Regions from separate parts of the Nicoliella sp. ESL1149 genome, predicted to be linked through region 1. Evidence: riboswitches for the same ligand, from Rfam matches in the RefSeq annotation. Region 1 holds a riboswitch; the other holds the start of a gene.
What was found. A riboswitch is a leader RNA that binds a small molecule or an ion and turns the genes downstream of it on or off. The one in region 1 is predicted to bind lysine.
Positions count from the first base shown of each region.

Region 2: linked by a shared signal. The riboswitch ahead of lysA (diaminopimelate decarboxylase) and the one ahead of AC3B6G_RS02120 (amino acid permease) in region 1 are both predicted to bind lysine.

Region 1 is NZ_JBYLUE010000002.1:379,594-396,068, forward strand. Features, by position in the region: gene rpoC (DNA-directed RNA polymerase subunit beta') at 1-3,370, opposite strand, end outside; gene rpoB (DNA-directed RNA polymerase subunit beta) at 3,388-6,993, opposite strand; gene AC3B6G_RS02060 (ATP-dependent Clp protease ATP-binding subunit) at 7,228-9,702, opposite strand; gene AC3B6G_RS02065 (CtsR family transcriptional regulator) at 9,726-10,193, opposite strand; tRNA gene AC3B6G_RS02070 (tRNA-Pro) at 10,285-10,358, opposite strand; tRNA gene AC3B6G_RS02075 (tRNA-Pro) at 10,388-10,461, opposite strand; tRNA gene AC3B6G_RS02080 (tRNA-Arg) at 10,473-10,546, opposite strand; tRNA gene AC3B6G_RS02085 (tRNA-Leu) at 10,566-10,651, opposite strand; tRNA gene AC3B6G_RS02090 (tRNA-Gly) at 10,664-10,735, opposite strand; tRNA gene AC3B6G_RS02095 (tRNA-Thr) at 10,741-10,814, opposite strand; tRNA gene AC3B6G_RS02100 (tRNA-Leu) at 10,827-10,910, opposite strand; tRNA gene AC3B6G_RS02105 (tRNA-Lys) at 10,940-11,012, opposite strand; tRNA gene AC3B6G_RS02110 (tRNA-Val) at 11,019-11,091, opposite strand; gene serS (serine--tRNA ligase) at 11,312-12,601, opposite strand; gene AC3B6G_RS02120 (amino acid permease) at 12,875-14,344, opposite strand; lysine riboswitch at 14,421-14,595, opposite strand; gene AC3B6G_RS02125 (lp_1002 family arylesterase) at 14,732-15,535, shown strand; gene AC3B6G_RS02130 (phosphatase PAP2 family protein) at 15,569-16,234, opposite strand; gene AC3B6G_RS02135 (sulfite exporter TauE/SafE family protein) at 16,355-16,475, shown strand, end outside.
Region 2 is NZ_JBYLUE010000004.1:290,233-306,707, forward strand. Features, by position in the region: gene AC3B6G_RS07310 (MerR family transcriptional regulator) at 1-140, opposite strand, end outside; gene AC3B6G_RS07315 (carboxymuconolactone decarboxylase family protein) at 223-588, shown strand; gene AC3B6G_RS07320 (hypothetical protein) at 1,196-1,405, shown strand; gene AC3B6G_RS07325 (CPBP family intramembrane glutamic endopeptidase) at 1,789-2,487, shown strand; gene AC3B6G_RS07330 (CPBP family intramembrane glutamic endopeptidase) at 2,993-3,673, shown strand; gene AC3B6G_RS07335 (glycoside hydrolase family 13 protein) at 4,539-6,212, opposite strand; gene AC3B6G_RS07340 (triose-phosphate isomerase) at 6,406-7,107, shown strand; gene AC3B6G_RS07345 (C39 family peptidase) at 7,158-7,787, shown strand; gene AC3B6G_RS07350 (hypothetical protein) at 7,856-8,206, shown strand; gene AC3B6G_RS07355 (hypothetical protein) at 8,240-8,482, shown strand; gene AC3B6G_RS07360 (alpha/beta fold hydrolase) at 8,535-9,317, shown strand; gene dapF (diaminopimelate epimerase) at 9,371-10,348, opposite strand; gene AC3B6G_RS07370 (aspartate kinase) at 10,359-11,717, opposite strand; lysine riboswitch at 11,926-12,109, shown strand; gene lysA (diaminopimelate decarboxylase) at 12,236-13,534, shown strand; gene dapD (2,3,4,5-tetrahydropyridine-2,6-dicarboxylate N-acetyltransferase) at 13,549-14,262, shown strand; gene AC3B6G_RS07385 (N-acetyldiaminopimelate deacetylase) at 14,264-15,415, shown strand; gene dapA (4-hydroxy-tetrahydrodipicolinate synthase) at 15,428-16,351, shown strand; gene dapB (4-hydroxy-tetrahydrodipicolinate reductase) at 16,344-16,475, shown strand, end outside.

The DNA of each region.
Region 1 (16,475 bases):
CAAGTAGAACTGGACGTGCAGTTGCAGGAATTTTACCGGCAATAACTGTATTAGCATTACTTGTCATAAAGTCATGAATATCCATTAACTTACCAGGTAGCAAGTCAGTATCACCCGGATCCATGATTCTAACTTTTTGTAGCATTTGACGAACCATGATTTCCGCATGCTTATCAGACAAGTCCACCCCTTGCATACGGTAAACTTTTTGAACTTCACCTAATAGATACATTTCAGTAGAAATTGTATCACGAACTTTAATCAATTCCTTAGGATCAACAGAACCTTCATTCAATTGATCACCACGACGAACAGTTTCGCCCTCTTTAACGGTTAACTTAGCATTAATAGGAACACTGTACTTTCTAGTATCAGTATCACCCTTAATTGTGATTTCACGTGTTCGATCAGCAGGATTTTCTTCAATTAAGGTAACCTCACCAGTAACTTCTGTGATTTCAGCTTTACCTTTAGGGTTCCGTGCTTCAAAAATTTCTTGAATACGAGGAAGTCCTTGGGTAATATCTGAATTCCCGGCAACACCACCGGTATGGAAGTTACGCATGGTTAATTGAGTACCGGGTTCACCAATTGATTGAGCAGCAACTGTACCAACAGCTTCACCAACTTCAACTGGATCACCGGTTGAAAGGTTACGACCATAACATTTAGCACAAACTCCGTGAACACTGTTACAAGTAAATGCCGAACGAATTTCAACTTCTTTAATTCCAGCATTTTTAATCTTATCAGCGATATCATCATTGATCATATGATTCTTAGCAACAATTACTTCATTCGTCCGAGGATCACGAACAGTCTTCATTGCATTTCGACCAACAATTCGATCATGCAATGGTTCAACAATTTGATCACCATTGTATAGCGCATGCACAATTAAACCACGATCGGTACCACAATCATCTTCACGGACAATGACATCTTGAGCCACATCAACCAAACGACGGGTTAAATAACCAGAGTTAGCAGTCTTCAACGCAGTATCAGTCATACCTTTACGAGCACCATGGGTAGAAATGAACATTTCCAAGACTGATAATCCTTCACGGAAGTTCGAAGTAATTGGTAATTCCATAATTTCACCATTAGGAGCAGCCATTAACCCACGCATACCAGCTAATTGAGTAAAGTTAGAAATATTACCACGAGCTCCAGAATTCATCATCATAAAGATTGGATTTTGAGCATCAAAGTTATGAGATAAATCATCTTGAATTACATCTTTAGCATCACTCCACACTTGAACAACTCTTTCGTAACGTTCTTGGTTGGTAATTAAACCATGACGGAAGTTTTTAGTAATTGCATCAACTTTGTCGTGAGCTTCTTTAATAATCTTAGGTTTTTGCTTTAAATCAGTAACGTCGGTAATTCCAACAGTTAATCCTGATTTAGTTGATTTATCATAACCAATATCCTTAATTCGATCCAATAACTTAGAAGTTACCGTAACCTTATATTGCTTATAAACTTGAGCAATAACGTCACTAAGATCACCCTTCTTAAATGGTGGAATCAATGGTGCATTCTTCAAATAGTCATGAATGTTTTCACCAGGTTTTAAGAAGTACTTATCAGGAACAAAACCGTTCAAATTAGTATCAGTGGATTCATTTAAGTAAACAAATCCTTTAGGTAAAATGTGATTGAAGAAAATTTTACCTACACTAGTAACTAAGATTTTATCTCTTTGATCATCAGTAAATGGCTTTTCAGGCATTGAAGAAACTCTAATTCCGACACGACTATGCCAGTTAACTTGACCATTTTGATAAGCTAACACAGCTTCATTGTAATCGTTAAAGATTGCTCCTTCACCATCAGTATTATTTTCTTCTAGGGTAAGATAATAATTACCAATAACCATATCTTGAGATGGCGTAACAATTGGGCTTCCGTCACGAGGTGCAAGAATATGACTAGCAGCAAGCATTAAAATTCGTGCTTCAGCTTGAGCTTCATCAGATAGAGGTAAATGAATAGCCATTTGATCCCCATCAAAATCGGCATTATAAGCTTCACAGGCTAATGGATGAAGACGCATGGATTTACCACTTACCAAAATTGGTTCAAAAGCTTGAATTCCCAAACGGTGAAGAGTAGGAGCACGGTTCAATAAAACTGGATGTTCCTTAATAACATCTTCTAAGACATCATAAACAGCATCTTCTTTACGTTCAATTTGACGTTTAGCATTCTTAATGTTAGAAGCAATTCCACGTTTAACCAATTCACGCATAATGAATGGCTTGAATAATTCCATTGCCATTGGAATAGGTAATCCCATTTGATTAAAGTGTAAGAATGGACCAACATCAATAACTGAACGACCAGAATAATCAACACGTTTTCCAAGTAAGTTTTGTCTGAAGCGACCTTGCTTACCCTTAAGCATATGCGATAAGGACTTCAGTGGACGGTTACCAGGACCAGCAACAGGACGACCACGACGACCATTATCAATCAATGCATCAACAGCTTCTTGAAGCATCCGTTTTTCATTTTGAACAATGATTCCAGGAGCATTTAATTCAAGAAGACGTTTCAAACGATTATTACGGTTAATAACCCGACGGTATAAATCATTCAAATCAGAAGTAGCAAAACGGCCACCTTCAAGTTGAACCATTGGACGAAGATCAGGTGGAATAACTGGAACAGCTTCCATTACCATCCATGATAATTTATTATCGGATTGAAGGAAAGATTCAAGAATATCCAAACGACGAACGGCACGGGTCCGTTTTTGACCGGTTGCTTTCTTTAATTCAGCTTTTAATTCTTGAGTTTCCTTTTCAACATCAACATTTTCGAGCAAAGTCCGGATAGCTTCAGCACCAATTCCAGCCTTAAATTTGTCACCATATTTTTCTTGATCTTCACGATATTCCCGTTCAGATAAGAGTTGCTTATTTTCAAGTGGAGTTTCTCCACGATCAGTAACAACATATGATGCAAAGTAAATAATTTCTTCAAGCGCACGTGGACTCATATCCAAAACAAGTCCCATTCGGCTAGGAATACCCTTGAAGTACCAAATATGAGTAACAGGAGCAGCTAATTCGATGTGTCCCATTCGTTCACGACGAACTTTAGAACGCGTAACTTCAACTCCACAACGATCACAGATTACCCCACGGTAACGAATTCGTTTGTATTTCCCACAGGCACATTCCCAGTCTTTACTAGGTCCGAAAATCCGTTCGTCAAAAAGTCCTTCTTTTTCTGGCTTTAAGGTTCTGTAGTTAATGGTTTCTGGTTTTAAAACTTCACCATAAGACCAACTTCGAATCTTGTCAGAAGATGCTAGGCCAATTTGCATACTTTCAAACTTATTAACATCAACCAATTGATCGGCCTCCTTAATTATTTCTTAGTGTTCGTTTCATGTTCTTCTTTGTCATCTGAAGATTCTTTTTTCTCATTTGTTTTTTCTTGAGCTTTTTGTTCTTGATCTTTAGCTAACTTCGTCAATGCATCAACGTTAACAACATCTTCATCTTCACTTTCCATATCACGAAGTTCAACTGGTTTGTGATCTTTATCAAGAACTTGCATATCAAGACCTAATGCTTGAAGTTCTTTAATAAGAACACGGAATGATTCAGGAACACCTGGTTTAGGAATTGGTTCACCCTTAACAATTGCTTCATAGGTCTTAACACGTCCTACAACATCATCAGACTTATAAGTCAAAATTTCTTGTAAGGCATAGGCAGCCCCATAAGCTTCAAGAGCCCAAACTTCCATTTCACCAAAACGTTGGCCCCCAAATTGTGCTTTACCACCAAGTGGTTGTTGAGTAACTAACGAGTATGGTCCAATAGCACGAGCATGAATCTTATCATCAACCATGTGGGCCAACTTAAGATAATGCATAACTCCAACGGCAACTCGCTTGTCAAATGGTTCACCAGTCCGTCCATCATATAAGATTGTCTTAGTATCAGGTGCAACACTAGCTTCTTGTAATGCATCGTCAATATCTTCATCACGAGCACCATCGAAAACAGGAGTTGAAACATGAATTCCAAGTTTTCTAGCTGCCATTCCCAAATGCAATTCCAATAATTGACCAATGTTCATCCGGGAAGGCACACCCATTGGACTTAACATAATATCAACTGGGGTACCATCAGGTAAGTATGGCATGTCTTCTTCAGGAATAACAATAGAAACAGTACCCTTGTTACCATGACGACCTGACATCTTATCTCCAACTTGAATCTTACGTTTTTGAGCAATGTAAACACGAACCATTTCATTAACACCAGGAGCTAATTCATCACCGTTTTCACGGGTGAAAATCTTGATGTCTTGAACTATTCCACCAGCACCATGAGGTACCTTTAAGGAAGTATCACGAACTTCACGTGCTTTTTCACCAAAAATAGCATGAAGTAATCTTTCTTCGGCTGATAATTCAGTCACACCCTTAGGGGTAACCTTACCAACTAAAATATCACCATCATGAACTTCAGCACCAACACGAACAATTCCGCTTTCGTCCAAGTTTTTAAGTGCATCGTCACCAACATTAGGAATTTCACGAGTAATTTCTTCAGGTCCTAACTTAGTATCACGGGATTCGGATTCGTATTCTTCAATATGAATTGAAGTATATACATCTTCCTTAACTAGCCGTTCGTTAATGGCGATGGCATCTTCAAAGTTATAACCTTGCCAAGTCATGAAGGCAACTAATGGGTTTTGACCTAATGCTAATTCACCATTTTCCATTGATGGACCATCAGCTAAGATTTCATTGCCATCTACATGGTCGCCAATCTTAACGATAGGATGTTGGTTGTAGTTCTTACCACCATTAGAACGTTGAAATTTCATTAACTTGTAAGTATCTAAGGCCCCATCATCACGACGAACACGTACTTCACGTGAATCAACGTATTCAACAGTTCCTTCATGCTTACAGATCAAAGCAACTCCGGAGTCATGAGCAGCACGGTATTCAATCCCAGTTGCAACTAATGGAGCATGTGGGTTAACCAATGGAACAGCTTGACGTTGCATATTAGCCCCCATCAAAGCTCGGTTGGAGTCATCATTTTCCAAGAAAGGAATACATGCACTGGCAACGGAAACAACTTGCTTAGGTGAAACGTCCATGTAGTCAACGTCTTCAATCTTAGCAACAATGTTATCAGAACGGTGACGAGCCAAAACAGTTGGGTTTTCAAATGAACCATCATCATTTAATGGTGAGTTCGCTTGAGCAACAACATACTTATCTTCTTCATCCGCACTTAAATAATCAATCTTGTTAGTAACTTTATGGTTCTTCCAAGAAACACGACGATATGGAGTTTCAACAAAACCATATTGATTAATCTTGGAATAAGTGGATAAACTATTGATCAATCCAATATTAGGACCTTCTGGTGTTTCAATCGGACAAATTCGACCATAATGAGTATAGTGAACGTCCCGCACTTCATATCCAGCACGATCACGAGTCAAACCACCAGGTCCTAAAGCAGAAAGACGACGTTTATGAGTTAATTCACCTAATGGATTGGTTTGATCCATGAATTGAGAAAGTTGTGAAGAACCAAAGAATTCCTTGATTGAGGCAACAACTGGACGAATGTTAATTAATTGTTGTGGAGTTACAGTTGAAATGTCTTGAATTGACATTCTTTCACGAACAACACGTTCCATTCGTGCTAACCCAATTCTAAATTGATTTTGTAATAATTCACCAACCGAACGAATCCGACGATTACCCAAATGATCAATATCATCAGCTTCCCCAATTCCTTCTTGCATGTTGAAGAAATAGTTAATAGCAGAAATGATATCGGCTGTCGTAATGTGCTTAAAATCAAGAGGAATATTGTCGTTACCAATAACAGGAACAACATGATCAGGATTATTCTTGGAATAAACCTTAATAATTTGAACAGTCATTGGAGTTGTAACAACTGATTCTTCAGATGGTTGGAAAGTGTAAGCTTTAAAATCATTCCGATCAAGATAAGAAGCTAATTTTTGCATCAACTTCCGATCAATCAAAGAATCCTTCTTAGCAATAATTTCACCAGTATCAGGATCAGCTAATGTTTCAGCTAATGTTAAGCCAACTAAACGGTTCTTTAAGCTTAACTTGTTATTTGTCTTGAAACGACCAACTGGAGCCATGTCATAACGTTTAGGATCAAAGAAACGAGTAGTTAACAAGTTTCTAGCTGATTCAGCAGTCTTAGGTTCACCTGGACGTAGACGTTCATAGATGTCCTTTAATGATTCTTCAACACGGGAATCATCACTATTCTTGTGAACATCTTTTTCAAGAGTTAATGCTAAACTATCATTACTACCTAAGATATCAGTAATTTCGCTATCAGAACCGAAACCTAAAGCCCGAACTAATTCAGTAATAGGTAATTTACGCGTTCTATCAATACGAACATAAGATAGGTTCTTAGCATCAGTTTCAAATTCCATCCAAGCACCACGGTTAGGAATAACAGTAGTTCCGTATGAAATTCGACCACTCTTGCTTTCTTCTTTATGGAAAAAGACACCTGGAGAACGAACTAATTGAGAAACAATAACACGTTCCGCACCATTAATAATGAAGGTTCCTTGTTCAGTCATAAGTGGGAAATCACCAAAGAAAACATCTTGGGTTTTGATTTCACCAGTTTCATGGTTAGTCAACTTCAAAGTAATGTGAAGAGGAGCTGAGTAGTTAGCTTCATGTGCTCTTGCTTCTTCTACCGTATACTTAGGATCTAATAACTTATAATCAACGTATTCCAAAGATAACTTACCTTGGAAATCTTGGATTGGCATAATGTCATTAAACATTTCCTTTAGGCCTTTATCTAAGAACCATTGATAAGAATTAGTTTGAATCTCAATCAAGTTAGGTAAATCAAGAACTTCCTTGATTCGAGAATAACTTCTACGGATACGGTGTTTTCCATATTTAACTAAATGTCCTGCCAAATCATTCACCTCTCTAAATTTTACGCTAATTGAAATATTACATTTATGTTACAAAACATATTTTTTGATATTTTGACCGTATTTTGAGCAAAAAAAAGCCCAAAATAAGATTTCTCATCCTACTTTTGGGTCTTATGAGAACTACATACGGACAATATATCGCAGTAATTCATTTCAATTCGCAAACATACAACTATTATCATACCCAAATTAATATAAAAAGTCAACATTAACTTAGCTATTCAAAACTTTTGCGCTTTTGTCATTTACTTTAAAAGTTAACTTACCTGAATGAGAACCAATTGTAATTTGATCACCACTAGCTACCTTTCCAGATAATAATAATTCACTAATCGGATCTTCTAATTGATTTTGAATTGCTCGTTGAATTGGGCGAGCACCATATTCAGGATCAAACCCATCCTTTGCAACAATATCAATTGCAGATGGCGTAACCTTAATCTTAACATTTTGCTTTTCAATTCTATCAATCAAAGTATGCAACATTAATTTTACAATTTGATGTAATTGTTTCTTATTAAGTTGATGGAAAATAACAACTTCATCAATTCGATTTAGGAATTCTGGTTTAAAGTATTCTTTCAATTGATGGCGAATTGTAGCAGCCATCTCTTTATAGCTATCAGCATTAGCTTTTTCGGCACCAAAACCAACCGTCTTTTTATCACGTAAAGTTGCGGCTCCTAAATTAGAAGTCATGATGATAATTGTATTCCTAAAGTCCACTCGACGCCCTTTGGAATCGGTTAAATACCCATCATCCAAAACTTGAAGTAATAAATTAAAAACGTCTGGATGAGCTTTTTCAACTTCATCTAATAAAACAACTGAATATGGATGTTGACGAACTTTTTCGGTCAATTGACCCCCTTCGTCATAACCAACATATCCAGGTGCAGAACCAATCAAACGACTAATGGAGTATTTTTCCATATACTCACTCATGTCCACTCTGATTAAATCTTTTTCGGATCCAAACATTGCAGAAGCAAGTGACTTGGCTAATTGAGTTTTTCCAACTCCAGTAGGTCCAAGAAAAATAAATGATCCAATTGGCCGTTTAGGATCCTTTAATCCACTTCTAGCCCGTCGAACCGCTCTAGCAACTGCTGAAACCGCCTCATCTTGACCAATCACTCTCTTATGCAAGATATCTTCAAGATGAACTAATTTATCAGCATCTTGTTTTGTCATTTGAGTAACAGGAATCTTAGTCCATTCAGAAACGATTTGAGCAATATCTTCAGGAGTTACCTTTAGTTTATATTCATGATCATTTTTCTTTTGTTGTTCCGCATCTAATTTATCTAGTTTATCTTGAGCAATTTGAGCTTCTTTTCTTAGCTTAGCTGCTTTTTCGAAATCTTGTTCTTCAATCGCCTTTTCTTTTGCTTGATCTAATTTCCGAACTTCATTTTCTTCTTTAGATAAATGACTGGATTGGTTATCAATTCTAACCTTTGCTGCAGCTTCATCAACCAAATCAATGGCTTTATCTGGTAAGAAACGATCTTGAATATAACGACTTGATAGGCTCACGGCTGCTTTGATTGCATCGTCACTAATATTAACGTGATGATATTCTTCATATTTAGGCCGCAATCCAGATAAAATTTTGACGGCTTGTTCTTTCGTTGGCTCATCAACTTGAACCGTTGCAAAACGACGTTCTAATGCTGAATCAGACTCAATGTGTTTTTGGTATTCATCAAGCGTTGTTGAACCCATCACTTGAATCGTTCCTCGAGCTAATGAGGGTTTCAAAATATTAGAAGCATCGATTGCTCCTTCTGCTCCTCCAGCTCCAATTAAAGTATGAAGTTCGTCAATGAAAAGAATAATGTTCTTTGCAGCTTTCATTTCGTCGATTACTTTCTTTAGACGACTTTCAAACTCTCCACGATACTTTGTACCTGCGACTAATGATCCCATATCTAACATCATTAATCGTTTATTCATCATGTCAGCAGGAACTTCACCTTCAACAATTTTTTCGGCAATTCCCTCTGCTACAGCAGTTTTACCAACCCCAGGTTCTCCAATTAGAACTGGGTTATTCTTAGTTCTCCGACTTAAGATTTGAATTACTCGTTTAACTTCTTTTTTACGTCCAATAATTGGATCTAAGCGATTTTCACGAGCTTCTTCCGTTAAATCAGTTGCTAAAGAATCCAATGTAGGCGTTGGTCCCTTTGGTTGAGAATTTCGATTAGCATTCAATTTTGCCTGTTTAGTAGAAACACCGCTAACACCCATTTTTCTAAGCGTAACCTTTCGAACGGAGTTAATATTAAATCCAAGGTTGATCAATACCCGTGCTGATAAAATTTCATCACTGCTAATCAACGCTAACAAAAGATGTTCCGTTCCTACTTTAGTTGCTCCGTACTGGCGGGCAATTGCGCCTGCAGTTGATAAAACATCCTTTGCTTTAGGTGAGTATGGTAAGTAGGTATTTTCATCAATTCCGGTTAAGTTTCCAAAACCAGTCAAATGTTCAATTTCTCCTCTTAGGTCATCTTCATTGATTGCTAATTGCTCCATCGTTTTATAAGCAATTCCGCTAGGCTCCATCGATAAAGCTAGCAATAAATGTTCTGTTCCAACAGCTTGATGTTTAAATTGGCGTGCTTGTTCTTGAGCAATTACTAATACATTTCTTGCGCTTGGTGTAAATAAATTTTCCATAACGAGCCTCCTACTTTTAAACTTTAGCTATCATATCTCAAACGATTTAGAATTGAGATAAGAATCCTTGCTCGTAGTCGTTTTTCATTTTTAGAATCCTTACAGTTAAGTGCATTATGACTAATCGTAGTTAGCAATAATACACTTTCCCGCTTTGAAATTAAACCATCTCGATATAACGAATGAATAACTGAATTCCCATTGCGCAGAGATATTTCATCACCAATCATTTCAATTAAAGAGTCCAAAATCTCTAAGTTATCTAGCAAACGAACTTTTTCAATTTTAATGTATCCTCCACCACCTCGTTTACTTTCTACGACATATCCATTTTCTATAGTAAAGCGAGTCTTTATAACGTAATTAATTTGCGATGGAACAACATGAAACTGATTTGCGATTTCTGATCGGCGAATTTCTATTTCTGCATCGTTAGATAGAACTTGCTTTAGATATTTTTCAATCATATCAGAAATATTTTTACCATGCATAATGTCCACCTAACTTTGACTAATATTGACTTTCATTATACGAATATATTTACGAAATTAAAAGTATTTTGATTTTAAATAAAATAAAAAATCGGGAAAACAAGATTCGAACTTGCGACCTCTGCGTCCCGAACGCAGCGCTCTACCAAGCTGAGCTATTTCCCGATGTTTCTTTTTATATTCAGTTTTTCGAATCGGGAAGACAGGATTCGAACCTGCGACCCCCTGGTCCCAAACCAGGTGCTCTACCAAGCTGAGCCACTTCCCGAAAATAAAAAATGCACCCAGTAGGAGTCGAACCTACAACCTTCTGATTCGTAGTCAGACACTCTATCCAGTTGCGCTATGGGTGCATTATATTAATATTAAAAATGCCGAGGACCGGGATCGAACCGGTACGGTTATCACTAACCGCAGGATTTTAAGTCCTGTGCGTCTGCCAATTCCGCCACCCCGGCAGTAGATTAAAAAGCGGAAGACGGGACTCGAACCCGCGACCTCCACCATGGCAAGGTGGCGTTCTACCACTGAACTACTTCCGCATTTATGCCGACTAGACGATTCGAACGCCCGACCTCATCATTACTAGTGATGCGCTCTAACCAACTGAGCTAAGTCGGCATGGGATTTAAGTGCGGGCGAAGGGACTCGAACCCCCATGTCAATTAAGACACTAGAACCTAAATCTAGCGCGTCTGCCAGTTCCGCCACGCCCGCATACATGCAATATTAAATTTTTCTGGCAATGAGCCGTGGGAGGTTCGAACTCCCGACCCTCTGATTAAAAGTCAGATGCTCTACCGGCTGAGCTAACGGCTCGAAAGATGGAGGATACAGGGCTCGAACCTGTGACCTCCTGCTTGTAAGGCAGATGCTCTCCCAACTGAGCTAATCCTCCATAATCCATCTTTCATGTGTTAACGCCTTGCTCCGATAAGCAAGACAACTATTTAATAATAACATTTCGTTAATTAACTGTCAACTACTTTTTATTATTACTTTGTCATCAAGTTGATATATCTTGACAACAGAAATTAATTATACATGATACATTTTTAATTGTCCACCCAAAAAATAAAAAAATTGGAATTCATTTTGAATTCCAATTTTTTAAAATTTTAAAATTGTGTTTCCTTAGTAATTTTCTTCATTCCATGCATATAAGGTTGAAGAACTTCTGGAACATTAACAGTTCCATCTTCATTTTGGAAGTTTTCCAAAATAGCAGCAACAGTTCTACCAACAGCAAGCCCTGAACCATTAAGAGTATTTACGTATTGTAAACGACCCTTTTCATCACGATATTGAATGTGGGCACGACGAGCTTGGAAATCAGTCGTATTTGAACAACTTGAAATTTCACGGTAACAATTTTGGGCAGGCATCCAAACTTCCAAATCATGAGTCATTGCAGCAGTGAAACTCATGTCACTAGTAGTTAATGTAATTACATGGTATGGAATCTTGAGTAACTTCAATAGTCTTTCAGCTTCATTAGTAATTTCTTCCAATGCTTGCCATGATTCATCAGGTTTAGTAAATTGCACCATTTCAACCTTGTTGAATTGGTGCATCCGAATTAAACCACGCGTGTCACGTCCAGCACTTCCGGCTTCAGAACGGAAAGCAGGAGTTAATGCAGTGAATTTAATTGGAAGTTGATCAGCTGGTAAAACTTCATCCCGATAGTAATTAACCAATGGAACTTCAGCAGTTGGAATCATAGTTAAATCACTATCTGCAATTTCAAATCCAGCCTTCTTTTCCAAAAATTTAGGGAATTGACCAGTTCCGTACATTGATGCTGAATTAACCATGTATGGTGGGATAATTTCCTTATAACCTACAGAAGTATTTTGATCTAAGAAAAAGTTATAAATCGCACGTTCTAATAATGAACCAGCACCAATGTAGTATACAAAACGACTTCCAGCAACTTTGGCACTTCTTTCAAAGTTCAAAATTCCTAATTTTTCAGCAATATCCCAATGATGCTTTGGTGTAAAACTGAATTTTGGAATATCGCCAACTCGACGTAATTCTTTAGAACCATCTTCAGTTAAACTAATTGGCACCCCATCAGCGGGAATGTTTGGTAAGTGAGCTGCTAAATTCTTTTCGTCTTCCTTAACTTGAGCAAGTTGGGCATCTAATTCTTTAACCCGTTTCCCAACTTGTTTCATTTCATCAATTGCAGAACTAGCATCTTCCTTGTTCCGTTTCATAGTTGCAATTTGATCAGAAACAGTATTTCTTTGTGCTTTTAACTGTTCACTTTCTAAGATTAAATCACGACGTTGCTTATCGTATTTTAAAAGTTCATCGATTGCTTCTGGTTTAATTCCTCGGGTAGCAAGTTTATCTTTTACCCAGTCTTCTTTATTTCGAATCATTTTTAAATCTAACATTTTTATATCCTCCCCAAAATAAAAAGAAAGCCTCCGTCACAGGGACGAAAGCTTTCTTTTCCGCGGTACCACCCAAGTTTCTAAATTAATAGACCCTCAAAAGTGATAACGGCACTGACCGTGTAGGATTGACTACCATTTTTGTGTATCGGACTTTTCGATTAGTAATTCTCAGCACCATTACTTCTCTGTATTATCTACTTATAAATACACATTAATTTCGATTTATTTATACTCTAATAGTATTACAAAAATCTTAAAACAACAAGCATTTTAGCTCTTTTGTTTTTCATCCTTTAAATTAGTTGGACTTACATCAACTTTATCTAATGGAATCAAATGCGTCTTATTCTTGATCTTATAAACAACGTATAGAATCAATACTAATGGCACACTGATATAAGTAATCCCAATTTGTTCCCAATCAAAATCAGCAAAAGCTTGTAAGTTTTGACCAACAATAACTAAGATACATAAGATCAATGACAAGATTGGTCCTAACGGGAACCATGTTGCATGATATTTTAATTCACTTAACTTATGTCCTTGTTTAATAAAGGCTCTTCTAAATCTAAAGTGTGAAATTGCAATTCCCAACCATGCAATAAATCCAGTTAATCCAGATGCAGCCACTAACCAAAGATAAATCTTTGGACCAGCAATACTAGAAATAAAGGTTGCTAACGAAATAAACGTTGTTACTACTAAAGCAGCCATTGGGACTCCTCGTTTGTTAACCTTACTGAAAATCTTAGGAGCATATTTATCGTCCGCCATTGAATAAAGCATCCGAGTAGAAGCATACATTCCGGAGTTAGCAGAAGAAATTACTGAAATTAAAATAACGGCATTCATAATACTTGCTGCCGCAGCAAGTCCAGCCCGTTTGAATACTAACGTAAATGGACTGATGGCAATATCAGACGCACTAGAACCTAATAGGTCATGACTAGTGTATGGAATAATTGCTCCAATGATAAAAATTGTAAAGATGTAGAATAAAATAATTCTCCAGAAAACAGAATGAATCGCCTTTGGAACACTGTGACGAGGATCATCAGATTCTCCAGCTGTAATTCCAACTAATTCAGTTCCTTGGAAAGAGAACCCGGCAACAACGAATACTCCTAAAATCGCTGGAATTCCACCAACAAATGGAGCTTGTTTATAAGTGAAGTTTCTCATCCCGATTGCGTGACCGCCACCCATAATCCCGATAATCGTTAAAACCCCAACTACCAAGAAAATGATAACCGTTACAATCTTGATCAAAGACATCCAAAATTCGATTTCACCGAAAGCACCAACTGAAATTGCGTTAATCGCTAAAATCAAAATTAAAACGATTAAACTCCAAATCCAGCTAGGGACACCTGGTAACCAATATCCCATAACAAGGGCAGCCGTACTGATATCAACGGCAACCGTAATGGCCCAGTTGAACCAATAATTCCATCCCATGGCAAATCCTAATGCTGGATCAACGTATTTTGCAGAATAAGCCGCAAATGAGCCAGAAATTGGCATGTTAGTAGCCATTTCTCCTAAACTGGTCATTAAAAAGTACACCATTGCTCCCATTAATAGATAAGCAACTAAACTTCCTCCTGGACCAGCTTGACTAATTGTAGATCCACTAGCAACGAACAACCCGGTTCCAATACATCCCCCAAGGGCAATCATCGAAACATGACGGGTCTTTAACTCTCTTTTAACAGAGTTAGTTCCTTTTTTTTCACTCATTTTTTTCCTCCAACAATCGTGAATTATAACAATAAAAAAACCTCTTACAATAAGAGGCCGCTTAACAATCGTTCGAAGTCTTAGAAGCACTCCGCCAAATTGGCGACAGTCCTAACGATATTATCATTAGGCCCAGTCTAACAATGAAAAAGCACTGTCATCCTTCGGCAAGGTTCCCTTTCACAAAAGATCGTAGCTACTTAATTAGCTCCCTTTTGACTACTATTTAACCCTGCACCTCTTATAAGAAATTAAGGTATTTAATTTATTTTTAACTATATACTAATTTATTTTAAAATGCAATTAAGAATTTAAGAACTCCTTTAATTTTAGTGGATTCATTATACAATGATTTTAATTAATTAAATTTCAATAGGAGTTCCGAACATGCAAATAATTAAAAAAAAGTTATTGGAAAATTCAAATGCTTATTTACAAGGGTACGTCCGGCCATCAGATGTTGAATCACAACATTACAAATACCCAGCCGTCATTATCGTTCCAGGTGGTTCATATAACCACATTTCACCTCAACAAGCTGAAAGTTTTGCATTGTCTTTTACAGCTCAAGGATACCAAAGTTTTTATCTTCGCTATAGTTTTGATATGGAGAAACATCCACTAATGCCTTGGCCCTTACTAGAATTAGCCAAATCAGTTGAGTTATTGAAACAAAACGCTTCGAAATGGAATATCGATCCAGACCAAATCGTAATTATTGGTTTTTCAATCGGTGGTCACATCGTTAGCCTCTTCAATAACCTTTATCAAAATCCGAAATTCTTGGCCCAAACTCATTCTAAGGAATCACTTAAGCCAGCTGCAACGATTCTCTCCTATCCAGTGATTGACCTTAAAATGGGTTTCCCCAAAAAAGAAGAAACCATTTCAAATTGGGTCAATGCTGATTATCAAATTAGAGCTGAAGATGGTGTCAATGATAACAACGTTCCCACTTTTATTTGGCACACTGTTGATGATCCATTCGTTCCAAGCATCAATTCATTAAAATATGCTGAAGCTCTTAATGCTCATCATATTGATAATGAATTACATCTTTTCCATCATGGTCCCCATGGGATGGGGATGGCAAACGACCTTACGGCTTGGAACTCTAAATCCAGCGATCCACATGTTGCCCAGTGGTTCCCACTTGCTTTAGAATGGTTGAATGATATTTTAAATAAATAAAGAGTGATGAAATTAATCATCACTCTTTTCTTTTTAATATTTAGAATTTCTAACAAATCTAAATTGACGTAACCACGGAGCCACTCTTATATATAACCACTCTGAGGCTTCTAACCAACCATATGCTAATAACGCCGCTCCAATTGTATCTGTTGGATAATGAGCATTTAGATATACCCGTGATAACATAACAAGAAATACAATTATAATACACAACGTTCTTAAAATAACTTGGGTACTTTGTTTCTTGAAAAGGGGCACAACTAAAACCCAAATAATAGATAATACCAAAAAACTTCCCATGACATGTCCACTTGGATAACTAAAACCCGTATCACTTGCCATATGCATCATTGGTCGTGGTCTTTGGATCAAATGTTTAATGATCGTTCCAATCACGTCACCACCGATTATTGTGAATAACGCCCATAATGCAGGTATTTTATACTTAAATCCCCATAAAAGAAACGCTGTTATGAAGACCCATAAAAGATCCATTTTAGGACTGGCAATAGCGGAGATAAAAGTATAGAAAAATTCTTTTACTCCACTTTGACGACCTTGAACGATTGAAGCAATCGTTGAATCCAAAAAATTTAAAAATGCTGAATTAAAAGCTACTGAAATGGTAACAAATAAAGATGCGAGCAAAGTAATTATAAACCGAAAGCCTCGGTTCGAATCCCTTTCAATTAGCATTAAATCCTCCTCGAAATAATTAATTACCTTAATTATACCACAATAAATAATTCATTTATTTCAATGAAATGTACTATAATTAAAGTATTCTACTAATAGACTAAGGGAGTTGAATTGTCTATGTTAAGCTCTGCTTTATTGATGATCATGGTTGGTGTCTTTGCAGGAATTGGGGGTGCAATCCTTGGATTAGGTGGGGGAATTATTGTTACCCCCATTTTAACTTTAATGTTTGGTTTAG
Region 2 (16,475 bases), on a different contig from region 1:
AAGTCTCTATCAGTAAAAACTCTATAATTATTTGAATCACGTTTAGGGTTTAATAAATTGATTTTTTCATAATATCTTAAAGTTGATATTGGTAAATTAGTTATAGTAGATACTTTTGATATTTTATATGTTTTTGTCATTTTACTTTCCTTTATTTTTATTTGCTATGAACTTAACTTCATAGTTTATTCTTATTATATCTTAATAAAGGAGAGACATATGTTGAATAAATATGAAAATGGTTTAAAAATTAGAAGAAAAGTTATTGGTAAGCAGACAAGTGATATAGTTACTAATAATTTAAAAAATATTGCACCCATACTGGATAAGAAAATTATGGCTGGTTTTGATGAAATTGAACATAGGGATGCTTTAAATATGAAACAAAGAGAATTGATTACTATTTCATCTTTAGTAACGCAAGGCGATACTGAAAGGCAATTAATGGTACATATTAAAGCAGGACTAAACGTAGGAATAACAAAGAACGAAATAATTGAAACACTTATACACTTAGTATCATATGTAGGATTTCCTAAAGTTCTGAATGCTATTTCTGTTGCAAAGAAGGTTTTTGAAAAATTGTAATGTGAAGTGATTCCCATATCTTGAACAAAAATTATTCAGCATATGGAAATCCTTATTTTGGCAAAAGATGATTGTAATTTAATAAACATAAGTTATTTTTTATTCTTTCATTTATTTGAAAATTTGCTTTATGGTATTTTTGAATTCGTGACAAATTAGGTATCAATAACAGTCATTTGTTACCTAGTAATAATTTGTTCACTTGATGGAATACTAAATAAGATTTAAGTTCTAATAAATGAGAGGATCATCATTATATATGTTAAAAAATAAAACATTATTAACTATCTATGCAGTTTGCTTTTCAATTGAATCAACATTATTTGGACTTTTAATTAATAAGTACAATAAAAAACGTGCTCCTATGATAAACTTAAAAGAGCGTCAATATATTATTTAATTCGTTTCGGAGTGACATAATGAAAACATTTAAATTCTATCCATTTGTTTTTCTTGCATTTATAATAGTGCTAGTAATTTCGCAATACTATAATAATTTTATTATTAAAGCAGTATTATTACTTCTTGCCATTGCTGTTCTAAAGATGGCTTTCAACATCATTAAATATTTATTTAAGGAATAGTTATTACTGGAGGAATATTTAGAATGAATAAAATGATACATATAAAATCACAAATGAAATCTAATTATCCAATTCAATACTACTTAGGATTCACATTATTGGAAATGATCGTTTGTTTATTTATGGCATATTTATATGGTTATAATGATACAGTTGTAATTCTTATTGCAGTAGCTATTATAGCGAACTTCTCATTACTAGTAGATCTGGTGTATGGTAAGCATATGAAATAATATAAAAGAACCCAAAAACTTTAGAATACTAAATTATTCAACCGAGATAACAAGGATATAAAAATATCACATCTATCTTTTAATCCAATGTGCTACATTAATATTTTGTTATAAAATAAAAAGTATTAGTAAATATGTTTATTATTCTCAAACATATTTACTAATTAGAAAGGACTTATACGATTGAATATCGAATAGGCCCTTAAAATTTAAACATTTATTTATTAGTATTGATTTTTAGCAATTTTAATTAATTTATCATTTTCTTGTGGTGTTATACTTAAATTTTGTTTAATTGTACTACAATTATATATATTAAATTTATTATAAAGGAAAGACTTCTTATCAAAAAACAGTCAATAACAAGAATCATTTCATTTTATTTGTTAGCTACATTAATCTTATTAGTGTTAGCAGTAATTACCGGATTAACAATTAAAAATCAGTACGAATCTATAGGAACTAGATATATTTTAGGAATGTTAGTGGCATTTGGTTTAAACAAATGGCTATTAGATGAACCTATTCATATAGAATTCAATAATGATCATCTTAAACAAAAAATACTAATGATTTTACTTGTAATTATTTTTATAGGAATGCAGTGGCTTGGTGTTAGATTTAGTGATTGGCATCATTCTTTGACCCTTGCAATTTGTTTTTCTGTTGGCCCAGGTATTTTTGAAGAATATGTATTTAGAGGAGTTATCTTAGAAGCATTTCTAAGGACGTTTAATAAATATAGATTTAATGTATTTTTTTCGATATTATTAAGCAGCATGCTATTTGGTTTGATTCACATGCTCAATGTTAGTTATCAATCATTATCTGATACAATAGCTCAAGCAACATCTGCTGCTGTTATTGGAATTATCCTAGCATTAATCTATTTAGTAACTCGTAACATATTTATTGCCATGATTACTCATATTGGGATTGACTTTGCCGCTGTCGTAGTGAATAATCCTCTAATATCAGATAATAATTCATATGCAGGTATTCAATTTGTGGTCTTAATAATTTTTGCAACTATTATTCTGTTAACAATGAACAAAATGAATACTAGAAATAAAACATTATAAAGACAAACGTTATTTTGGAAGAAACTAAGATATATTAATTTATTATGTAAAATCCCATAATATAAATACACGATTAGATATGATTTATGTCTTTAAATGTTAGAAGTTATTGAAATTATTTTAGAAATAGTTTTTTATTTTCTTAAACACGATATGTGATTCTTGGTTGTATTGTTTATTGAATTAAATGCAGAAATGATGGGTGAACATTATTAATAAAAATAATAACAGAAATATGAAATAACAATATATGTTTCATACATCATTTAGGATAAAATGATATGAATTAGTCATCATAGATTTAAGAGCACATTTATTGTGCTCTTTTTTATATTTTAAATATCATACGTGTAAATATAATTGTTAAAAGCATCATTCTGGGACTAAAAGTGTAGATTCATTAAGATAATATTCTAGTTTAAAGAATGCCTTAATTTTGATTTATAAAGAATGTTATTATGAATTAACTTATTTAATATTAGGGAGAAATAAAGGAAGTTTCTTAATGAAAAAACTAACGATATCACAGTGGTTTAATAAAATATGTTTATTTGTATTTTTGTTTATATTATCGCAATTGGTAATGCTACCGGTGACCATATCATCATTCATGCATTCTAATTTTGATCAATTCTGGGGCTCTTTTTTAACTCTAATTTTGTATATACCCTTAATTTTTATTATTATGTACTTCTATCGTAAAAATAAAAATATAGATGAAACCCCATTTTCTAGTCGAAACTACAAATACGTAGTAATGGGTTATATACTAATCTGCGTTTCGAATGCTATTTTAGCTTTATTAGATTACCTCTTTTATAATTCCGAGACCTCTTCAAATCAAATTGCACTTAATGACCTAGCGAAAAGTAGTCACATCGCACTAATTACTCTAGTAATTATAGCTACTTTTTTAACTCCGATAGTTGAAGAAACGCTTTATAGAGGATTCATAATGAATGCATTCTTTAAATCTAGTCAAATTGTTCTTCCAATTGTAATAAGTGGAGTAATATTTTCTTTTGCACATGGTTATAGTAATATTGCTACTTTTTTAATGTATTTTAGTGCAGGGGTTATTTTAGCATATGTTTACAAGAAAACTAATAATTTAAAAACGTCAATGTTACTTCATGGGATAAATAATTTTTTGATTACAATATCAATGCTTCATCAATTTTTTTGATAAATGTATTTTGATTGATAAAGTGACCATTGCTATTCCAAATTATAATGAAGATATTTTGATCTTTATTGGTTATGTGTCCTAAACTTGTGAAATTACCCCTAATCAACATAACAAAAAAGAAGCTCCACCATTCAGATGAAAAGCTCCTTTAATATTAAAACACATCCCTAGGTTGAATCATCATCTAGAAATAACGAATCCTTCTTATTAGTATCTAAATCTAAGTGTAGAAAAGTAACAATTCTTTTGGTATGAACGAAAAGTAAAGAGATTTCACATAGGTGGAAGCCTTTTTGTTGTAATAATAATTTTGATTTGTTAATATACAATTGTTTTTGAAAATGATAAATCGATTTAAAGGGTGGCCAATATAATGAAATTTAATAATTTTGACAAGGACATTTCCATTGGATCAGTCATTTGGGTTATCTTCTTAACGGGTGATTTTATGTTCAAGATATTATTTTCATCTGATAATAGTGTTAATATCAGTTTCATGGGTTTGAGATTAAGAACTATCATTAGTGCAACCGACTCAAGTATTGATTTTAGGATTAGTTGGATAGCATTTGTTATATACATCGTATTTATTATAATTTGGATAACAGGAGTCCAATTATATCGTAGAAATATATTACATACTGATGAATGAACAATTGAATTTAAACATATATGAGTAGAAATACTCGTTTTTTTGTTTAAGAAATTCAAAAAGATATCATTATACAAATAAAACTAATTGTTTATATCTTCATTTTCATATTTTGTCAAAAAAGACCCCCATATGTTGAACATTTTCTGTCCAATATATGGGGATCACTTCAGAATGTTTTTCACATCATTTAACTATATAACCATAATTTTACTTAAATAAGTAAACCTTACTTTCGTATGGACGGAAAGTAGTGTCCTTATCATCATCGTAGTTACTGGTTAATAATTCAGCATCTTTTTGATCGTAATCACGTGTAACTTCCTTAGCACTAAAGTTACTGATTACTAATAAGGTTTGGCCTTGATAATGACGCTTGTATGCAAATACTTCATCGTCATCCAAGTCAAGAGGTTCAAAGTCACCATAACGAATAATGTCATAATCACGACGTAATTTAATAACCTTCTTGTAGTAACTTAAAACTGAATCAGGATCTTTTTCTTCTAATTTAGCATTGATATCCTTGTAATTCTTGTTCAATGCGTACCATGGGGTAGCATCTGAGAAACCAGCGTTTTCGCCATCATCCCATTGCATTGGGGTACGAGCATTATCACGAGAACGGCTTTCAAGGTAGCTGAGCATTTGGCTATCCTTAGCAATCTTCATATCATCAACAAATTGATGATATGCGTTGATTGATTCGATATCTTCATATTCATCAAGTTTCTTGAAGTGACCATTTGTCATTCCAAGTTCTTCACCTTCATAAACGTAAGGAGTACCTTGGAGCATGTGAAGGGTGTTAGCTAACATTTTAGCAGAAATAACACGGTATTTAGGAGCATCATTTGCGAAACGAGAAACAGCACGAGGTTGATCATGGTTGTTCCAGTAAAGACTATTCCAACTCTTACCATCTAGACCAACTTGCCATCTTGATAGTGATTGCTTTAAATCTCTTAATGGAACATCAGAATCGTACCACTTACCAAAACGACGGTCAGGATTAGTACCTAAACTAACGTGTTCGAATTGGAAAATCATGTTTAAACGACTACCATCTAAGTTAGCATAATCAATCGCATTTTCTGGTTCAGTGTTAGGCATTTCACCAACAGTCATGCAATCATACTTGGAAAGAACTTCGTTGTGCATTTCGCTTAAGTATTCGCCCAAACGGGGACCATTAGTAACTAATGGTTCAACAGGAGAATATTCTTGGCCCTCAATGATTGGGCCGTCAGGTAAACCAAGAGGTTTAGAAATGTAATTAATAACATCCATTCTGAAACCATCAACACCCTTGTCTAACCAGAAACGCATAATGTCGTAAACTGCTTGACGAACTTCTGGATTTTCCCAGTTCAAGTCAGGTTGTCCTTCAGCAAAACAGTGTAAGTAGTATTGTTTTCTAGCAGGAACATATGTCCAAACTGAACCACTAAAGTTAGAGCCCCAGTTGTTAGGTTCGTGACCATCTACTGGATCACGCCAAATATAGTAATCAGCATATTTGTTATCTTGAGATTTCTTGCTTTCTTGGAACCATTCGCATTGATCAGAAGTATGGTTAACAACTAAATCCATCAATAACTTTAGGCCCTTAGAATGCATATCCTTAAGTAAGTTATCAAAGTCTTCCATTGTTCCATAAGCTGGTTGAATTGATTTGTAATCAGCAATATCGTAACCATTATCCTTGTTAGGTGACTTATAAATTGGATTCAACCAAATAGTATTGGCGCCTAATTCTTTAATGTAATCAAGACGTTGACGAATTCCGCCCAAATCACCAATACCATCATGGTTGCTATCTTGAAAACTCATTGGATAAACTTGGTAGACAACTGCATCTTTAAACCATTGTTTCTTGCTCATATCGATTCCTCCTAAACTTTAATACAATCATATTGTAAGCGTTTTCTTTTCAGAAAACAATAATTACATTCATATTTTAGCATAGTTTTTAATAATTACTTACTAGTGTGCTTTTGTGAGGGCTTATTGATTGCTTTTAACCCTATGAAGCTTTATTATAAAATTGTTTGTTTATATATAAGGAGAGACTAATATGTTATGTATTATGAACTTTAAAACTAAAATGCCAATTCAGACTCAATTGGACGCAATGAATGATATTCAAAAACATGATTTTCAACCAGATCTGATTATTTCACCAACGATGTTGGAACCTAACTTCTTTAGAAATTTTGAAGAAGCTAGTCAAGACATTACGATTTCTAAGAGAACGGTTGGTGAAGTTTCTGCCGATGAACTACATTATTTAGGAATTAAATATGCATTCGTAGGTCATTTGGAACGTCGGATCCAACTTCACGAACAATATGATATTATTCATGCTCGTTTAGTTAATGCTTTGGATAATAACATTATCCCAATTATTTGTATGGGCTCTAGACAAGATAAAATGGGGATTAAGAACGAATTTGAAAAAATTGTCTGCGGAACTAATTTGGATAATAAAGAAATTATTGTTTCCTGGGAATCAATTGAATCAACATTACGTGGGAAACGGTTATATTCTGATGAAGAAGCTGCTACTGTGTTTAAGGAATTAAAGAAATTGCTAAGTCAATACAAGAACTTAAAGTATAGATTGGTTCTTGGTGGTCATGTTGAGCCTAAGGAAGTTGAACTAGCAAAGAAACTTAATTTAGATGGGGTTTTAATTGGTGATCGGTTCAAGAATTTTAAAGAACTAAATACAATTTTAAAACCATTAACAGTTAATGAAAAAACCAATGAAAAATAAATCAAAAGCGAACCATTCGTGGCTCGCTCTTTTTATATAGGAGGTTTTAAATGGGGTTGGGAAAACGATTGCTCATTAGTGGCATCCTGATTATTACTTTATTAATAGAAATAAATATTCAATTTCAACAAAAAAGAGCGACACATATTCTACCGTTTACCTACACTAGTCAATTGTATCCATTGAATGCTGATGACGCTTGTGAAGCAGCAAGCTTAAAAATGGCCTTAAGTGTGAGTAAGCCAAACTTTCACCTAAGTTTATTACAGGTAATTAATCGAATGCCTAAATCAAAAAGCAATCCTAATCAGGGTTTCACAGGTAGCCCTTATCACGTTAGTCCTAAAACGAATGTTGGAACGATTTATCCTAAACCATTAGCTAGGTATGCACGTAATTTGGGATTCCATGCCAAAAATATTAGTAAGGACAGTTTAAAACAAATCGTTCAACAATTAAAACATGGGCATCCAGTTATTTTTGTTGGGGCTTCCCGAATGAAGAATACTAGTTCATATCATGTTCCGGTTATTGTTGGATATCGTCCAGGATCATTATTGATTGCAGATCCTTACATGAATCAAACGGCTTCCAATAAAGTTTACTGGGTTACAAATACTCATTTTGAGAAAATATTTAATGCTAAATTCAGGCATCAAAGAGCAGTAGAAATTGGTTAAACTTTGCTAAAAACTATTGTTTCATGACGTGACTTTTAGTATAGTGGAATCAGTAAAGGTGTGAGAACATGATTAAGTGGCAAGTAAAACCAACTAAAGAATTAACGGCTCAAGATGAAGAATTATTGCAACCCATTGATAGAAGAAGTAACTACTATATTTGGGGTGAAAATGATTCTAAAGTCTTAGTGAGTGCAACAATTATTAATTTGGACGCAGGATTAGTTTTGGATTTTTCAAATAATCGGAATCCAAAGTATCGAGCTCAAACTGCTTATCGTGCCTTTGGCGTAATTTCACGAATTGTTGATCCAAAACCGGCAGTGATTTTAAACCCATTACCCGAAGATGAAGATTTCTATGAATCGTTAGGATTTGTTAAAAAAGGGAATACCTATACGAAAACAATTAATTTATAAAATTAATTTCCAATCAAAGGAGCAACTCGACCATTGTTAAAAAGAAAATTAGAAGCAATTATTGCTATTATTATTCCATTTATTATTGTGGGAACAACTTATGTTGCCCAATACTATAACCCAAAGCCTAAAAATATGGTGGGCGTAGATGTAATTGGAATTGGTTATTTTGCTAGTACTGCCATTTTGGTAATCGTGGAAGTTGTGTTAATTCATGACTGGTGGAAGAAACCTTGGAATCGTAGAACGAATAAAGAAGAAAAAAATGCAAAATAATGAGTGCAAGAGCACTCTTTTTATTTACACTAAATTAAAGCGGGGATAAAAAATGAATTTTATTACTAATGATGGGGTTAGATTAGCTTATGATGATATTAATTCTGCTGCAGAAAAAAGCATTGTCATTTTATCTGGTATTGGTGGGACAAGAGTTATTTGGCAACCTCAAATTGACGAACTAGTTAAACTTGGATTTCGAGTCATCAACGTTGATGCCCGTAATCAAGGAGCAGCTGAGCATACAGTTAAAGGTCGTCGGATGTCTAAACATGCTATGGATGTTTTTGAATTAGTCAATGCTCTACATTTAAAACAACCTTATTTAATGGGAAATTCTATGGGTGGGGCAACTTGCTACGCTTACGTTTCTTTGTTTGGGGATAGAGATATTTCAGGAATTATTTCAGTTGACCAATCACCTAAGATGATAAATGATCAAAATTGGCACTATGGGTATAAAAAATTAAAGTGGTCAAACTTTATTGATGAATTGGAAAAGCCATTAGGTAAAACCACTAAAAATGGAATTGTTCAATCAATTTTTGAAAAAGTATCGGCTGCAAAAGAACTACATCCATATGATGAACAATTGAACCTTCCATTATTAATAGATCATGCAGAACAGGATTGGCGAGACGTCTTAGCATCGTTAACATGTCCGCTCTTACTAGTGTCTGGTAAAGATTCACCACTTTTTAATTCAGATTATGTTCAACAGGTTAAAGAATTATCGTCCAAGATTACAATTGAAGTTGTCCCTGAAAGTGGTCATTTAGTGATGGCAGAACAACCAGAGGCCTTTAATCGTGCAATGGTAAAATTTTTAAAATAAAAAGAATTGGTTTAAATGCCAATTCTTTTTTATTATTTATAATTTATTTTTGATTATAAGCTTTTAACAAATTCTTGATAACTATTTTCTTCACCAGTTGGAGTGACAGTCGTGGTGTTTTCATTAATTTCATTATTCTTTAAATCATTTTCACTAATTTCGACTTTATTAGTAAAAGTGGCATTCCCGATTAAGGCAAGATTATATTGATCTTGATGTTCACTAACATCAACTTTTACCATGCCTCCAGGATTTTTAACTAGGACTGGTTTTGAAAGGTCAACATCTTTTGGATAGTTGATTGCAAATGCTAATGAAGTAGCTGACATTCCAGTCCCACATGCATTTGTAAAGCCAACTCCACGTTCGTAGGTATGAACGAATAATTGGTTAGGCCCCATGATTTTTGCAAAATTAACGTTAACTCCATCTGGAAAGTAAGGATTCTTACCGTTTAAAGTTTTACCAATTTTTCCTAAAGTTTGATTTAAATCAGTATCATTATCAACGAAACTAATTAAATGTGGATTAGGAACAGCAATTGCTGTGAATTTTAAATGATCATTAATAGGGGGTAATTGGCGATTAATGATTTTGTGATAGAGTAAATCTTGGAATGGGAATGCTTTTGCATCAAAGTGAATAGGTGCAATTTCAACACTGAATGCAGGAACATTAGGAGCAAAATCATTCGTCTTCTTAACGTGAAGAGCTTTTTGTTTAGTTTCAACGTAAAAATCGGTTTGGTCGTACTTTTCACTTAAATATCTGGCAACGGTTCTTAAACCATTCCCACACATGGACGCTTCACTACCATCTGCATTAAATACGCGCATTTGACCTAAAGCATTGTCATCATTAGCCTTGTTTACGACTAATAATCCATCTGCACCATTTAAAACACTTGTTTTAGGATTTGAAATGGTTTGTGCTAAAGTCTGTAATTCATTTTCATTTAATGGGTTGGAAAGTTCAGTTTGATCTAAAATAAAAAATTGATTTTCTGAACCATGAACTTTTAATAATTGCATTTTGAACCTCCTAATTAAAAAATGTATTGTAAATTGCCTTAATTGCCCTATTAGAATCCTTCATTTTGGTCCCAATCATAAGTGAAGTTTGTGAAGCACCCTGATTAAGCATTTTAATACTAATCTTTTCATCATTTAGTGCATTGATTGTTTTTGCTGTAGCACCTTGTTCATGATAGAGCCCCTCACCAACTACCATTAAAATTGAATAATCCATGATCCATGAAATACTATCCGGATGCAATACCTCTTCAATTTCGGATTGAATCATTTTCATTTTATCAGCAGAAATATTTTTCGAATTAAATATAATAGTTAAATCATCGATTCCTGATGGCATATGTTCATACGAAACGCCGTGTTTAGCAATAATTTCTAAGATTTTAACTGTAAACCCAACTTCCTTATTTAAAAGATATTTATGGAGGTATAGGGCAACAAAATCATTAGACCCTGAAATTCCAGTAATTGGGTGAGCAGGTTTATATCCTTCTGTTGGAACAATCAACGTTCCCTTTGCAGCAGGATGATTCGTGTTTTTAACGTTAATAGTAACGTTTCCTTGAATGGCAGGAATAATTGCTTCATCATTGAAAACTGAGAAACCAGCATATGATAGTTCTCGCATTTCACGATAAGACATCTCTTTAATTGGTTCTGGGTTTTCAATAATGTTTGGATTAGCGGTGTAAATAGAATCCACATCAGTAAAGTTTTCGTATGTTGGAATCTTTAATCCGCGGGCAACAATAGATCCTGTAATATCAGAACCCCCTCGTGCAAAAGTGGCAGTATGACCATCTTTTGTTCGACCAAAGAAACCAGGAAAAACAAGGTATTCGTTTGGTTCATAATCTAGTTGTGCTAAATTATCATAGGTTTCTTCTGAAACGGTCGCATCATTAGGTTCTCCTGATAGAACGATTCCCACTTTTTTAGGATCAATAAATCTAGCAGGATAATTAAGATGTTTCATCACTTTAGCTAATAACTGAGCATTCAACATTTCACCATGGGCCTTAAAATCAGCCATTAAATATTCATTATTTGGATATTTTTGATCTTTTAAAGAATTGATCTGATCATAAATTGATTGCATATCTTGAATATTCAAATTGAAATATTCACCAATGTTTTGGTAACGAGATTGGATTTCATTAGATACATTCGTTGAATCTTCTTGTGCTAAAACCCGATTAGCATACTGAATCAATAAATCGGTAACTTTGGTGTCATTAGCGAAGCGTTTTCCAGGAGCCGAGACAACAATAACTTTTCTTTCCACATCATCCTTGATGATATCTAAAACCTTTTGAAATTGTTCTCCACTTGCTAAAGAGCTTCCACCAAATTTAATTACCTTTGTCATAAATTCCACGTCCTATTTTGTTTTATTCACACAAAGACTTAATTGAAATTGATTTTAACATGAATTTTAATAAGTGCAACCATTGAAGCTAATTTTAAAAATCATATTTATTGGTCATATTATAGAAGAAAATTACTAATAAAAATATGCGATAATTTTATTCAATGTAATTGTTGACATGAAATGATTATAGCGATATGATGATTATAAATTGAAAAGAGGTTGCAACCAAGATAAGTAAATCAAACGAGTTCCTGTAAAAACGAAGAAGTTGATTGAAAGGTGCGGTTGCCGAGGCATTACGATGTTACAGGTCGTAATTAGCTGGGACGTAGTTTAATAGACTACGGACTGTCATAAGTCGCAAGGACTTGTGGAGAGCTTTCAAACGAACGAATACCAAAATAAATCCTTATGATACATAAATTTTGGACTTCTTTGAATGAGTGCCTCCACACTCACACAAAGAAGTCCTTTTTTGTACTTATACTTTCCAATTAAAAAAGGAGCGAATAAGAATGAGTTACGATGTTAATGCAGATGGTCACTTGGTAATTGGGGGATGTGATGCTGTTAAGTTAGCAGGTAAATATGGAACCCCATTAGTAGTGTATGATGTAACGAAAATTAAATCTCAAATTGAGAATTTCCAAAAGGTATTTAGAGAAGAGAACGTTAAATCCGCTGTCTGCTATGCTAGTAAGGCTTTTGCAAACACCGCAATTTATCAATTAGTAAAAGAAGAAGGCTGTCATATAGACGTTGTTTCTGGTGGTGAATTATACATGGCTTTGAATGCTGGTTTTCCTGCAGATCGAATTAGTTTCCACGGGAATAACAAATCGTATGATGAATTAACAATGGCAGTTAAGCATCATGTTGGAATGATTATGTTGGATAATTTTCATGAAATTGATTTATTGAATCAAGTTCTTGAAGAACAAGATGCCAATACCGATGTAATGTTAAGAATTACTCCTGGAATTTCAGCTCATACCCACGAATATATTCAAACTGGTCAAGTTGATAGTAAGTTTGGTTTTGATTATGAATCAGGAGCTGCGGAAGAAGCATTTCGGATTGTAAATTCAAATTCACGGATGACAATGCAAGGAATTCACGCTCATATTGGTTCGCAAATTTTTGAACTTGCTGGCTTTGACATGGTTGCTGATAAGTTAGTTTCTATCGCTGATGAATGGAAACAAAAGTATGATTACCAAACTAATATCATTAATGTTGGTGGTGGATTTGGAATTCGTTATACTAAAGAAGATCATCCATTAGCTCCTGAAGAATTTGTTGCTTCAATTGTTGAAAAGATTAAGAATAAAATTAATGAAAAACATTTAACAATGCCAGCAATTTGGATTGAACCAGGACGCTCAATTGTTGGTCCGGCAGGGTATAATCTTTATACTATTGGAAGTCGAAAAGATGTTGATGGAATTGAATCATATGTAAGTGTTGATGGTGGGATGGGAGATAACATTCGTCCTGCATTATATCAAGCTGAATATGAAGCAGCTGTAGCAAATCATCCCAATGCACCAACTGTTGAAAATGCTCGAATCGCTGGAAAATATTGTGAATCAGGTGATATATTGATTCAAGATCAAGCATTACCTGAAACTCATCCTGGAGATATATTAGTAATGTTTGCTACGGGGGCCTATGGATATTCAATGGCTTCCAATTATAACTTAAATCCTAAGCCAGCAATTGTTTTCGTTGAAAACGGGAAATCACAATTAGTTACGAAACGTGAAACTTACCAAGATTTAGTTAACTTAGACGAACCACTCAATTTAAATTAAGGAGCAAAAAAATTATGACACAATTAGATGCACAAAAAATTATCGATATTATTGCGAACTCAAAGAAAAAGACCCCAGTAAAGGTTTACTTAAATGGACCAATTAGTAAGTTAGGATTTCCAGATAGTGTAAAAGTATTTGGTTCTGACACTAGTGCCACTATTTTTGGTGATTGGGCGGATATTCAACCAGTTTTATCAGCCTATAAAGAATCTATTACAGACTTGAAAGTTGAAAATGATTGTCGTAATTCAGCTGTTCCTTTATTGAACTTAAAGAACATTAATGCACGAATTGAACCAGGTGCCGTTATTCGTGATCAAGTTGTTATTGGAGACAATGCAGTTGTTATGATGGGGGCCATCATTAATATTGGTGCAGAAATTGGTGAAGGTTCAATGATTGATATGGGAGTTGTTATGGGTGGTCGTGCCTTAGTTGGAAAACATTCTCATATCGGAGCTGGTGCAGTGTTAGCTGGAGTTGTTGAACCAGCCTCAGCTAAGCCAGTTCAAATTGATGATGATGTTTTAATTGGTGCTAATGCCGTTGTTATTGAAGGTGTTCATGTAGGAAAAGGAGCAGTTGTGGCAGCCGGAGCCATCGTTACTGAAGATGTTGCACCATATACTTTGGTAGCCGGAACCCCTGCTCGTAAGATCAAGGATGTTGATGAAAAGACCAAGTCAAAGACTGGCTTACAAGATGCTCTTAGAAAGTTGAAATAAGATGACATTATCTAATGAAGATTTAATTCATATTAGAAGACATTTGCATACGATTCCTGAACTTGCACTTCATGAATTTGAAACTAGCAAGTATTTAGTTGAAATTATTAAGCAGATGCCACAAACCAATCTAACGATTCGTAAAATTGATGAGTTACCAACGGCAATACTAGTAAAAGTGGCTGGTTCTAATCCGCTTCGTACAATTGGTTATCGAACAGATATTGATGCATTACCAGTCACAGAAAAAACTGGGTTAGCATACCAATCTAAACATCCTGGTAAAATGCATGCCTGTGGACATGATATCCATATGACGGTTGCATTAGGGGTCCTAAGTTATTTTGCTGAACATCAACCAGTTGATAATTTAATTTTCTTCTTTCAACCAGCTGAAGAAAGTGAATATGGTGGTAAAAGAGCTTACGAAATGGGTGTCTTTGAAGGTGAATGGCGTCCCGATGAATTTTATGGATTACACGACAATCCTGACTTACCCGCGGGTGCAATTGGATGTCGAATGGGAACATTGTTTGCCGGAACGACCGAAGTTAATGTTGATTTAATTGGTAAATCTGGTCATGCGGCTTATCCTCAAGATGCGAACGATATGGTTGTAGCTGGAAGTCAATTTATTAATCAAATTCAAACGATTATTTCAAGAATGGTCGATCCAATTCAAAGTGGTGTCATTACCTTTGGAAAATTTGAAGCTGGAACGATTAGAAATGTGATTGCCGGGAAAGCAAGATTGGAAGGCACAATTCGAGGATTGACTCAAACCATGATCGAACGAATTGACGAGAAGATTGAACAAGTAGCTAATGGAATTGCAGCCAGTTATGATGCGAAAGTTAACGTTGAATTAAATCAGGGTGGATACCTCCCAGTGGAAAATGATCCTGAATTAACGAAACGCTTCATTGAATATATGAAGAAAAATAAACACGTTAACTTTATTGAAACGGAACCAGCGATGACGGGTGAAGATTTCGGATATCTCCTTTCTAAGATTCATGGAACGATGTTCTGGTTAGGAGTAGGGGATGATTCCCAACTTCATTCAGCAACTTTAACCCCTGATGAAACTTCAATCAGTAAGGGAATTGAAGCAATTACAAGCTTTTTAGATTATCGAATGCAAGCTAAATAAGGAGTGAACTTAATGTTTGAAAATGTTGACTTAATGACCGCTATCATAACTCCATTTACTGAAGATGGTAGCCAAATTAATTATGATGCTCTAGATACATTAATTGAAAGAATGTTAGAGACTGGAAGTAAGGGCTTTGTTGTTGGTGGAACAACTGGTGAAACGCCAACACTGACCCATGATGAGAAACTGGAATTATACCGTCACTTTGCAAAACAAGTTAATGGTCGTGTTCCAGTTATTGCTGGAGTTGGAAGTAACAATACGGCAGAAACGATTAGCTTTGATAATGAAGTTGCTAAAATCGATGGAATTAGTGCTGCATTAGTCGTTGTTCCATACTACAATAAGCCTAATCAACGTTGTATGATTGCTCATTTTACAGCCGTTGAAGAAAATACTTCCCTTCCTATTATTATGTACAATATTCCAGGAAGAACTGGTGTAACAATGAACAATGATACCATTGTTGAACTATCAAAGTTAGATCGGATTGCTGGTGTTAAACAATGTACAGATATGGCAGACTTGGAATATTTAGTGCAACATACCGCTGATGATTTTGCAGTTTACAGTGGTGAAGATGCTCAAGCATTATTTGCTAAGACAGTTGGTGCTAACGGAGTGATTTCGGTTGCTTCACATATCTATGGTTCTGCAATGCGCCAAATGTATGATGCATTAGATGCTGGAAACGTTAAATTAGCTGGGAAGTTACAATGTGAATTAACTCCTCGAATGGCAGCATTATTCATGTATCCATCACCATCTCCAGTTAAAGCCGTCTTAAATGCCCAAGGATATCAAGTTGGTAGTTGTCGTTTACCAATATCATCATTGAACGATGATGAAAAGAAGAAGTTAGCTACTAACTTAGAATTACCAGAAGATGCTTTATTAAAGACATTAACGAAAGAGGTTACAATTAATGACTAAAGTAATAATCGCCGGATTTAATGGTGCAATGGGACAAAAGACAGTTAAGTTGATTGAATCAATGGAAGATGCTCAATTAGTTGGAGTTTATTCACCAAGTGCAAATCAAAAAGCAGCTGCCTAC